Regions from separate parts of the Sphingomonas eleionomae genome, predicted to be linked through region 2. Evidence: predicted binding sites of a transcription regulator. Region 2 holds the regulator's gene; the other holds the start of a gene.
The links. Region 2 encodes LexA, which represses DNA repair genes until DNA is damaged. Its sites were predicted from a motif close to GTTCCNCNCTTGTTCT; they were not measured.
Positions count from the first base shown of each region.

Region 1 (4,554 bases), on a different contig from region 2:
ACGATCAGGACATTGCGAGCCTGACCATGGCGGCGCGCACGGCATGGACGGGCGGGTCGGGACAGGCCGATGACCTGATCCTCGACGGCCTGCCGGTGACGGCGCGGATCACGCGCGGCGGGGCACAGGGGCTGATCTGGCGCTTTACCCTGTCGGATGAGGCAACGCGGCTGTCGGCGCTGCCCGACCTGTTGTCCGGCGTGCTGGGCGACCGGCTGGGGCGGGCGGGGGTCATGGCCGTTCTGGTTCAGGGCGACGGGCGGATGGTGGCCGCATCCCGCGCGTTCCGTCAGCGCGCGCTGGGCGACGCGGCCGCGCCGGTTGCCGGGCGCGACATGACCCCCCTGATCGCGCCGGTCGATGACGATGTCAGCCGCTTTCGCCTGTCGCGAGAGGGGGAGGGCGGCGGCCTTCTCCGCTTTTTTCAGGTGCCGCTGGACGATGCCGATCATCCCGATGACGAAACCCCCATCCTGCTGGCGATGGTGGACGAGGAAGATCGTCCCGGCCCCGATTTCACCCATGCCGATGCCGGATCGTGGCTGGAATCGATGATCGAACTGTTGCCGGGCGGCGTCGCGCTGCTCGACGAACAGGGGCGGCTGGCCTGCGTCAATCACGGTTTCTATCGCGCCACGCGTACCACCGCTGCCACGCGGCCCACCTGGCCCGGCGATCTGGTGGTGCGGGAGGACAAGGCCGCGCTTGCCGATGCCATCCACCGCGTTGCCCGGCCGGGATCGCGGGCCACCGACCTGCCCGTGCGGATGCGCGATCGGCCCGATGAGCCGGTGTCGCTGCGCATCACCGGTCTGGGCACGATCGCGCGCGGCCGCGTGATGCTGGCGTTCAAGGATACGGGCGAGGAGCAGGAACTGAAGCGTCAGGTGGCGCAGGCGATCAAGATGCAGGCGGTGGGTCAGCTCGCCGGCGGCGTTGCGCACGATTTCAACAACATCCTGACCGCAATCCTCGGGCATTGCGACCTGATGCTGATGCGCCACGATCCCGGCGACGGCGATCATGACGATATTCAGCAGATCCGGTCCAACGCCAATCGCGCCGCCAGCCTGACGCGTCAGCTGCTCGCCTTTTCGCGGCAACAGACGCTGCGGCCGCAGGTGCTTCAGCTGCCGGACGTGATTTCCGAGGTATCGGCCCTGCTCAAGCGGCTGCTTGGCGAAACCGTCGATCTGGTGGTCCAGCACGGGCGCGGCCTTGGCCCCGTCCGCGCCGATCCGGGTCAGCTGGAACAGGTGGTCGTCAATCTGGCGGTCAATGCGCGCGATGCGATGCTGGCCAAGCATCCCAATGGCGGCGGCGTGCTACGCATCGAAACGCTGTCGGTGACGGCCGCCGATATCCGCAGGCGCGGCGACGGCGTGCTGCCAGAGGGCGACTATACCGCCCTGCGCGTGTCCGACACCGGATCGGGCATCCCGCCGGAGATTCAGGCAAAGATCTTCGAACCCTTTTTCACGACCAAGGAAACCGGCAAGGGTACCGGCCTTGGCCTGTCCACCGTCTATGGCATCGTCAAGCAGTCGGGCGGCTATATCTTTGCCGATTCGGAACCGGGACACGGATCGACCTTCACCATCTATCTGCCCGTCCACCGCGCCACGGCGCCGACGGCGCGGCCCGTTCGCGGCCCGTCCGCTGCTGCCGCCCGGGCGGAGGGGGCCACTGCGCCGCCCGACCTGTGGGGCACCGGCACCATCCTGCTGGTCGAGGATGAGGATATGGTCCGCGCCGTCGCCGAACGCGCGCTGTCGCGACAGGGCTATACCGTGCTGACCGCCGAAAATGGCGAGGTTGCGATGCAGATGCTGGGCGACGGTGTGCGCCCGGACCTGCTCATCACCGATGTCGTCATGCCGGTGATGGACGGCCCGACCCTGGTCGGCCATGTCCGGGAAGCGTTCCCCGCAATGCCCATCCTGTTCATGTCCGGATATGCCGAGGAACAGGCGCGCAAGCAGATTACCATCGACAATGTTGCGTTTTTGCCAAAACCCTTTTCGGTACAACAACTTGCACAAGCTGCGCGAGACGTTATGACGGCGCAATGAACGCTGGCGAAGCGCCGCCCGCGCCGATAGGATGGTTGCATGAGCGTTTCGCCCGCCCGGATCCTCGTCATTGAGGACGAGCCCCTCATTGCCATGATGATCGAGGATTTTCTGGATCTCCTCGGACACAGCATGGCCGGACAGGCGGATAGCGTCGATCAGGCGCTGGCCATGGTCGATGCGCGCGGGTTCGATGCGGCGATTGTCGACGTCAATCTGCGCGGCGGCGAACAGTCCTGGCCCGTGTCCGATGCGCTGGCGGCGGCGAACATCCCCTTTGCGCTGGCAACGGGCAGCGGCGGCGACGATATCCGTGCCGAACATCATGGCCGCCCGATCCTCGCCAAACCCTTTACCCTCGATCAGGTCGAACGGACGCTGGCGCAGCTAATCGGCTGATCCCCGCTGGTTCCGGCCAATCCGCCGGCGCGGGCGGGTTCATTTTCGTTCCCCACTTGTTCCCATGGAACAAATGCGATACATGACGTTCAATTCGATTGAACGCATGACGCATTTCTTCTAGCGACGGGGACGAACAATGGCCGCGAAACTGAAGGTGATCGACACCGATATGGCGACTTCCACGGATCGGCAAAAGGCGCTCGACGCCGCCCTGGCGCAGATTGACCGCGCGTTCGGCAAGGGCTCGGCGATGAAGCTGGGGCAAAAGGAAACGATGCAGGTGGAGGCGATCTCCACCGGCTCGCTCGGCCTTGATATCGCGCTTGGCGTCGGCGGCCTCCCGCGCGGCCGCGTGATCGAGGTGTATGGCCCGGAAAGCTCGGGCAAGACCACGCTTGCCCTGCACGTGATTGCTGAGGCGCAGAAGGCGGGCGGCACCGCTGCCTTCGTCGATGCCGAACACGCGCTCGATCCCGTCTATGCCAAGAAACTGGGCGTCAATATCGACGAACTGATCGTGTCTCAGCCGGATACCGGTGAACAGGCGCTCGAAATCACCGACACGCTGGTCCGGTCGAACGCGATCGACGTGCTGGTGGTCGATTCGGTCGCCGCGCTGGTGCCGCGTGCGGAAATCGAGGGCGAGATGGGCGACAGCCATGTCGGCCTTCAGGCCCGCCTGATGAGCCAGAGCTTGCGCAAGCTGACCGGTTCGATCAGCCGGTCGCGCTGCATGGTGATCTTCATCAATCAGCTGCGCATGAAAATCGGCGTGATGTACGGCAACCCGGAAACCACGACCGGCGGCAACGCGCTGAAATTCTATGCCTCGGTCCGGCTCGACATCCGCCGCACCGGCCAGATCAAGGACCGCGACGACATCATCGGCAACGCCACGCGCGTAAAGGTGGTGAAGAACAAGGTCGCCCCGCCGTTCAAGCAGGTCGAATTCGACATCATGTATGGTGAGGGCATCTCGAAGATCGGCGAGATCCTGGACCTTGGCGTCAAGGCCGGCCTGGTCGAAAAATCGGGCGCCTGGTTCAGCTATGACAGCGTCCGCATCGGTCAGGGCCGCGAAAACGCCAAGACGTTCCTTAAGGAAAATACCGAACTGTGCGCCAAGCTGGAAGCAGCGATCCGTGCGCGTACAGAGAAGGTTGCCGAGGAAATGATGACCGGCCCCGATGCCGAGGATGATGTCGACGACATGTAATCGCCTGCTGCTGCGGCAAGGATAAGGATCGGCGCGGCCCGGTGGAACGTCCACCGGGCCGCGCTCGTTTTGCGGTTCGTCTCGTTCCGTCCCGCCGATTGACACCCGGCGGCGAAACCGGTCCAACATTGCTGCAACGGTCAGTCCGCACTGGCCGCCGCTTCACGGAGCCACCGCCATGACCCTTCGCGTCCATCACCTCGAAAACTCCCGGTCGCAGCGCATCCTGTGGATGCTCGAGGAGCTTGGCCTGCCCTATGAGGTGATCCGCTATCAGCGGGACAAGGTCACGATGCTTGCCCCGCCGGAGCTCAAGCGGGTTCATCCGCTTGGCAAGTCGCCGGTGATCGAGGATCATGGCCGCGTCGTCGCGGAAACCGGCGCGATCATTGACTATCTGGTCCATCATGCCGATGGCCGCCTTGGCCCGCCGTCGCACCGCGACGATGCGCTGCGCTGGACCTTCTTCATGCACTATGCCGAAGGGTCGCTGATGCCGCCGCTGCTGGTCAAGCTGGTCCTGTCCAAGGTGCCGCTGCTCGGCGGCGTCGCTCAGAAAAAGCTTCAGCCGATGATCGACGTACATCTCGATTATGTCGAGGCGGAACTGGCCAGTCGCCCCTGGTTCGCCGGGCAATCCTTCACCGCCGCCGACATCATGATGAGCTTCCCGCTGGAGGCCGCCCGGTCCCGCGCCGGGCTCGACGGCCGCTACCCCGCGACCACGGCCTGGCTCGACACCATCCACGCCCGCCCCGCCTATCAGGCCGCGCTCGCCGCCGGCGGCCCCTATGCCTATGCCTGATGGCGCGGCATTGCCCGCACTTAACGGGTTGGCATAGGCGGCGATCCGATCGAGCCTGG
Region 1 is NZ_JBLTWP010000001.1:207,396-211,949, forward strand. Features, by position in the region: gene ACNI3Q_RS00925 (hybrid sensor histidine kinase/response regulator) at 1-2,072, shown strand, start outside; gene ACNI3Q_RS00930 (response regulator) at 2,112-2,471, shown strand; gene recA (recombinase RecA) at 2,611-3,690, shown strand; gene ACNI3Q_RS00940 (glutathione S-transferase family protein) at 3,869-4,495, shown strand.
Region 1: recA (recombinase RecA) is a predicted target of LexA. The motif match lies at 2,519-2,534, and genes of this name have one in related genera.

Region 2 (4,554 bases):
CTTCAGCCGGATCACCGGTGCGCGGTCAGTGGGACCAGTCGCCGGATCGGCATCACGCCAGGGACTGTCGACGCGGAACGGCCGCTTTTCCGCCTGAGCGCGGGCACGCATTTCGGCCAGCTCGTCCTGGGTCAGCCAGCAGCGATAGGCATGACCGCGTTCCAGCAGCTCATGCGCGACGGCGGCATGGCGGTCGGCACGGGCGAACTGGAACACGGCATCGCCGTCCCAGTCCAGCCCCAGCCAGCGCATCCCGTCAAGGATCGCGTCAATCGCCGGCTGATTCGATCGAGCCCGGTCGGTATCCTCGATCCGCAGCAGGAATTGCCCGCCGTGATGCCGGGCATAGAGCCAGTTGAACAGCGCCGTGCGCGCGCCGCCGATATGCAGGAACCCCGTCGGCGACGGGGCGAAACGGGTGACGACGGGGCGTGTGCCCGCGCCGCCGGATTTGCTGCCGGATTCCATGGTTGCGCTCAACCGCGCTTGCTCCCAGACACTGTGTTTTCGATGGCCAGATCAGCCTTTGCCGCCCCTAGCATGGCGATCCGGCCACGACAAATCCGGGCCGCGATCGGTGCTGCATTCGATCGGCTGGAACGCCGGCTGGAGGCGGAGCGGGGCCAGTTGCCGCTTTGGATTCCCGTCGCCCTGGGGCTGGGCATCGCTGCCTGGTTCCTGTTGCCGGGGCCTGCTGCGTGGCTGGCCGCTGCCGCGGGGGGCGGGGCGGTCGCGCTGATCGGGATGGGTTTCGGCATTGGCCGCCGGGCAGGCGCTGCGCTGCTTGGCCTGGGCCTGCTCATCGCCATCGGCATCGGTCTTGCGTGGGTGCGGGCGGAGCGGGTTACGCATCCGGTGCTGGAACGGCCCGTCACGGTCAGCTTTGTCGCCCGAATCGAGCGGGTGGAGCCCTTGCCGGCGCGCGATCTTGTCCGGCTGCGCCTTGCCCCTGTCGGTGCGATCGGCCTGCCGACGCTGGTGCGGGTGAATGTCCGCGCCGTCGATGTGCCGCCCGGTGCTGGCACCGGCGCCGAAATCCGGCTGCGCGCCCGGTTGATGCCACCTGCAACGCCGGCCCTGCCGGGCGCCTATGGCTATGCCCGGGCCGCATGGTTCGATGGCATCGGCGCGACCGGGCGCGCGCTTGGCCCGGTTGAGGTCATTCATGCGACCCAGGGCAGCGGTGCGGGCGTCCGCAACCGGCTGTCGGCGCATATCCAGTCGCAGATCGGCGGCGGGGCCGGGGCAATCGCGGCAACGCTGGCCACCGGGGATCGCGGCGGCATCAATGACGCGGATGCAGAGGCGATGCGCCGGTCGGGCCTGGCCCATTTGCTGTCGATCAGCGGCCTGCACGTCACGGCGGTGGTAGGGGCCGCGATCCTGGCGGCCATGCGGATCCTGGCCCTGTTTCCGGCACTTGCCCTGCGGGTTCGGGTGCCGCTGATCGCTGCAGGGTTCGGGGCGGCGGCCGCGCTTGGCTATACCTGGCTGGCAGGCGCAGAGGTGCCGACGGTTCGGTCGTGCATCGCCGCGCTGCTGATCCTGGCCGCGATGCTGCTGGGGCGGGAGGCGATTACGCTGCGGCTGGTCGCGACCGGCGCGTTCGTCGTCCTGCTGCTGTGGCCGGAAAGCCTGGCCGGCCCCAGTTTCCAGCTGAGCTTTGCCGCCGTTACCGCGATCATCGCGCTGCACAGTCATCCGGCGGTGCAGGGCTGGTTCGAACGGCGGGACGAGGGGCGGCTTGCCCGGCTGGGCCGGGGGCTTGCCTCGCTGCTGCTGACGGGGCTGGTGGTGGAGGCGGTGCTGACGCCGATTGCGCTGTTCCATTTCCACAAGTCCGGCGTGTACGGCGCGATTGCCAATCTTGTCGCCATTCCGCTCACCACGTTCGTCATCATGCCGGCCGAGGCGGCGGCGCTGCTGCTGGATGCGGTGGGGCTGGGCGCGCCGCTATGGTGGGTGACGGGGCAGGCCATCGACCTGATCCTGGCGATTGCCCATTGGACGGCGGATGCGCCCGGATCAGTCCGGATGCTGCCCGCGATGCCGGGATGGGCGTTTGCCGCGATGCTCGGCGGTGGGCTGTGGATCGCGCTCTGGCGGACGCGATGGCGGCGATGGGGCGCGGTACCCGTTGCCATCGGCGCGCTGGGCGCGCTGTCCGTGCCGCCGCCCGACCTGCTGGTAACCGGCGATGGCCGCCATGTCGCCATCCGGGCCGGGGACGGGCTGGCGCTGCTGCGCGACCGGGCGGGGGACTATACCCGGTCGATGCTGGGCGAGGCAGCGGGGGTGGATGGCGAGGCGCTGTCGCTCAGCACCCTGCCCGATGCGCGGTGCAGCGCGGACCTGTGCCTGGCCGATGTCCGGGATGCCAATGGCCTCAGCTGGCGGGTCGTTGCCACCCGCAGTGCCCATTTCGTCGAATGGACCGCGATGCGCGATGCGTGTGCCGTTGCCGATATCGTGATTGCCGATCGCCGGTTGCCGGCCGGATGCGTACCGCGCTGGTTGCGCCTGGACCGGGCAACGCTGGCGGAGACCGGCGGCGTTGCGATCACCCTGGCGAGCGGAACGGTTCGCACCGTGCGCGGGCCGGGGGCGCACCCATGGCTGAACCCGCCGACGGTGATGCCGCCACGACCAGCCCGCCCCGTGGCACCACCGCCCAGGCCCGTTGGTCAGTAGCGGCGGAGCAGCCCCGACAGCCGGCCCTGCACCTGCACCTGATCAGGGCGGTAGCGTTGCGGATCATAGCTGCGATTGGCGGGGTCCAGCCGGACCATCGCACCCTCGCGCCGGAAGTATTTGAGCGTTGCGTCATGCCCGTCGATCAGCGCGACCACGATTTCGCCGTCGCGGGCCGATTCCGTCTTACGGATCAGGGCATAATCGCCGTCGAGGATGCCCGCCTCCACCATCGAATCCCCGGACACTTCCAGCGCATAATGTTCACCCGACCCGAGCAGCGCGGCGGGCACCGGCAGCATCTGCGATCCCTCCATCGCCTCGATCGGCACACCGGCGGCGATGCGGCCATGAAGCGGGATTTCGATGACGTCGTTCGCCGGTTCCGGCATCCGCTGCACTGCGGAAGGTGGCGAAAGTGGTGCTACGTCACCACGTTTTGCACCCTTGCTCCGCTTTGCATCGCCCCGTTCCGGCATCTTCAGCACTTCGAGCGCGCGGGCGCGATTGGGCAGGCGGCGAATGAACCCGCGCTCCACCAGCGCCTCGATCAGCCGGTGCACCCCGGATTTCGATTTGAGGTCGAGCGCCTCCTTCATCTCCTCGAACGAGGGGGAAATGCCGTCTTCGCCCAGGCGTTCGGCAATGAAGCACAGCAGCTCATGCTGCTTTTTGGTGAGCATCCCCAATCCTCCGTGTCGGAACAGACTGGGAACGTATATGCTTTGTTCCGTATGGCGTCAAGCGATCACAAGGATATCCACAGGATCGCCCACAGCCGCCGCCGGGGCATCAGCGGGCCGGTGGATCAGGCAGGTGGCGCGTGCCAGCGTCATCAGCATCGAACTGTCCTGTACCGCCGCCGCGCCGACGCGCCCGTCGGGCAGGATTGCCGCGCGCAGGAAATCGGTGCGCTCGCCATTGGCGGGCAGGGGGTCGGCCAGGATCGCGGGGGTCAGCCGGGGCAGGGGGTCGACCGATCCGCCCAGTGCGGCGATGGCCGGCCGGACGAACAGCATCGCCGTGGCGAATGCCGAAACCGGATTGCCGGGCAGGCCGAGAACGAGTGCATCGCCGCGCCGCCCGGCCATCACCGGCTTGCCGGGGCGCAGCGCCACGCGCCAGAAATCAATGGACCACCCCGCCGCCGCCAGCGCGGGCTGCACCAGGTCATGGTCGCCCACCGATGCCCCGCCGCTGGTGACGAGCAGGTCGGCATCGACCCTGGCAAAGGCGCGGGTAAGCGTTTCGAGGTTATCGGGCAGGATGCCAAGGTCGACGATGTCCACGGGCAGATCGGCGAGCATCGCCGCAAGCATCAGCCGGTTCGTCTCCGGTATCTGTGCATCGCCCATCGGCGTTCCGGGCGGGCGCAGTTCATCGCCGGTCGCCGCGACGGCAACCCGTACCGGGCGGCGGACCGACAGCGCGCCATGACCCGCCATCGCAGCCATGGCGAGGCGCGCCGGGGTCATCCGCTCGCCCGCCCGGATCAGCGTTGCGCCCGAGCTGAAGTCCAGCCCGCGATGCCGGACGTTGCTGCCGGGCGCGGCCGGGCCAGCCCCGGTCAGGATCAGCCGGTCGCCGTCGCGCGCCGCCTCTTCCTGTACCAGCACGCAGTCGGCGCCCGCCGGCATGACTGCGCCAGTAAAGATGCGCACCGCCTGTCCCGGCCCGACCGGCCCGGCATGCGGCCGTCCGGCGGCGCTTTCCCCAATGACCGTCCAGGGGCCGGGCAGTGCGGCATTGGCGATGGCATAACCGTCCATCACCGACAGGTCGCTGGACGGTTGCGTGCGCAGCGCGGCGACCGGTTCGGCGGCCCAGCGCCCGGCGCAACCGGCGATGGGCAACGCCTCTGCC
Region 2 is NZ_JBLTWP010000004.1:472,356-476,909, forward strand. Features, by position in the region: gene gltX (glutamate--tRNA ligase) at 1-468, opposite strand, end outside; gene ACNI3Q_RS13435 (ComEC/Rec2 family competence protein) at 541-2,691, shown strand; gene lexA (transcriptional repressor LexA) at 2,685-3,374, opposite strand; gene ACNI3Q_RS13445 (molybdopterin molybdotransferase MoeA) at 3,432-4,554, opposite strand, start outside.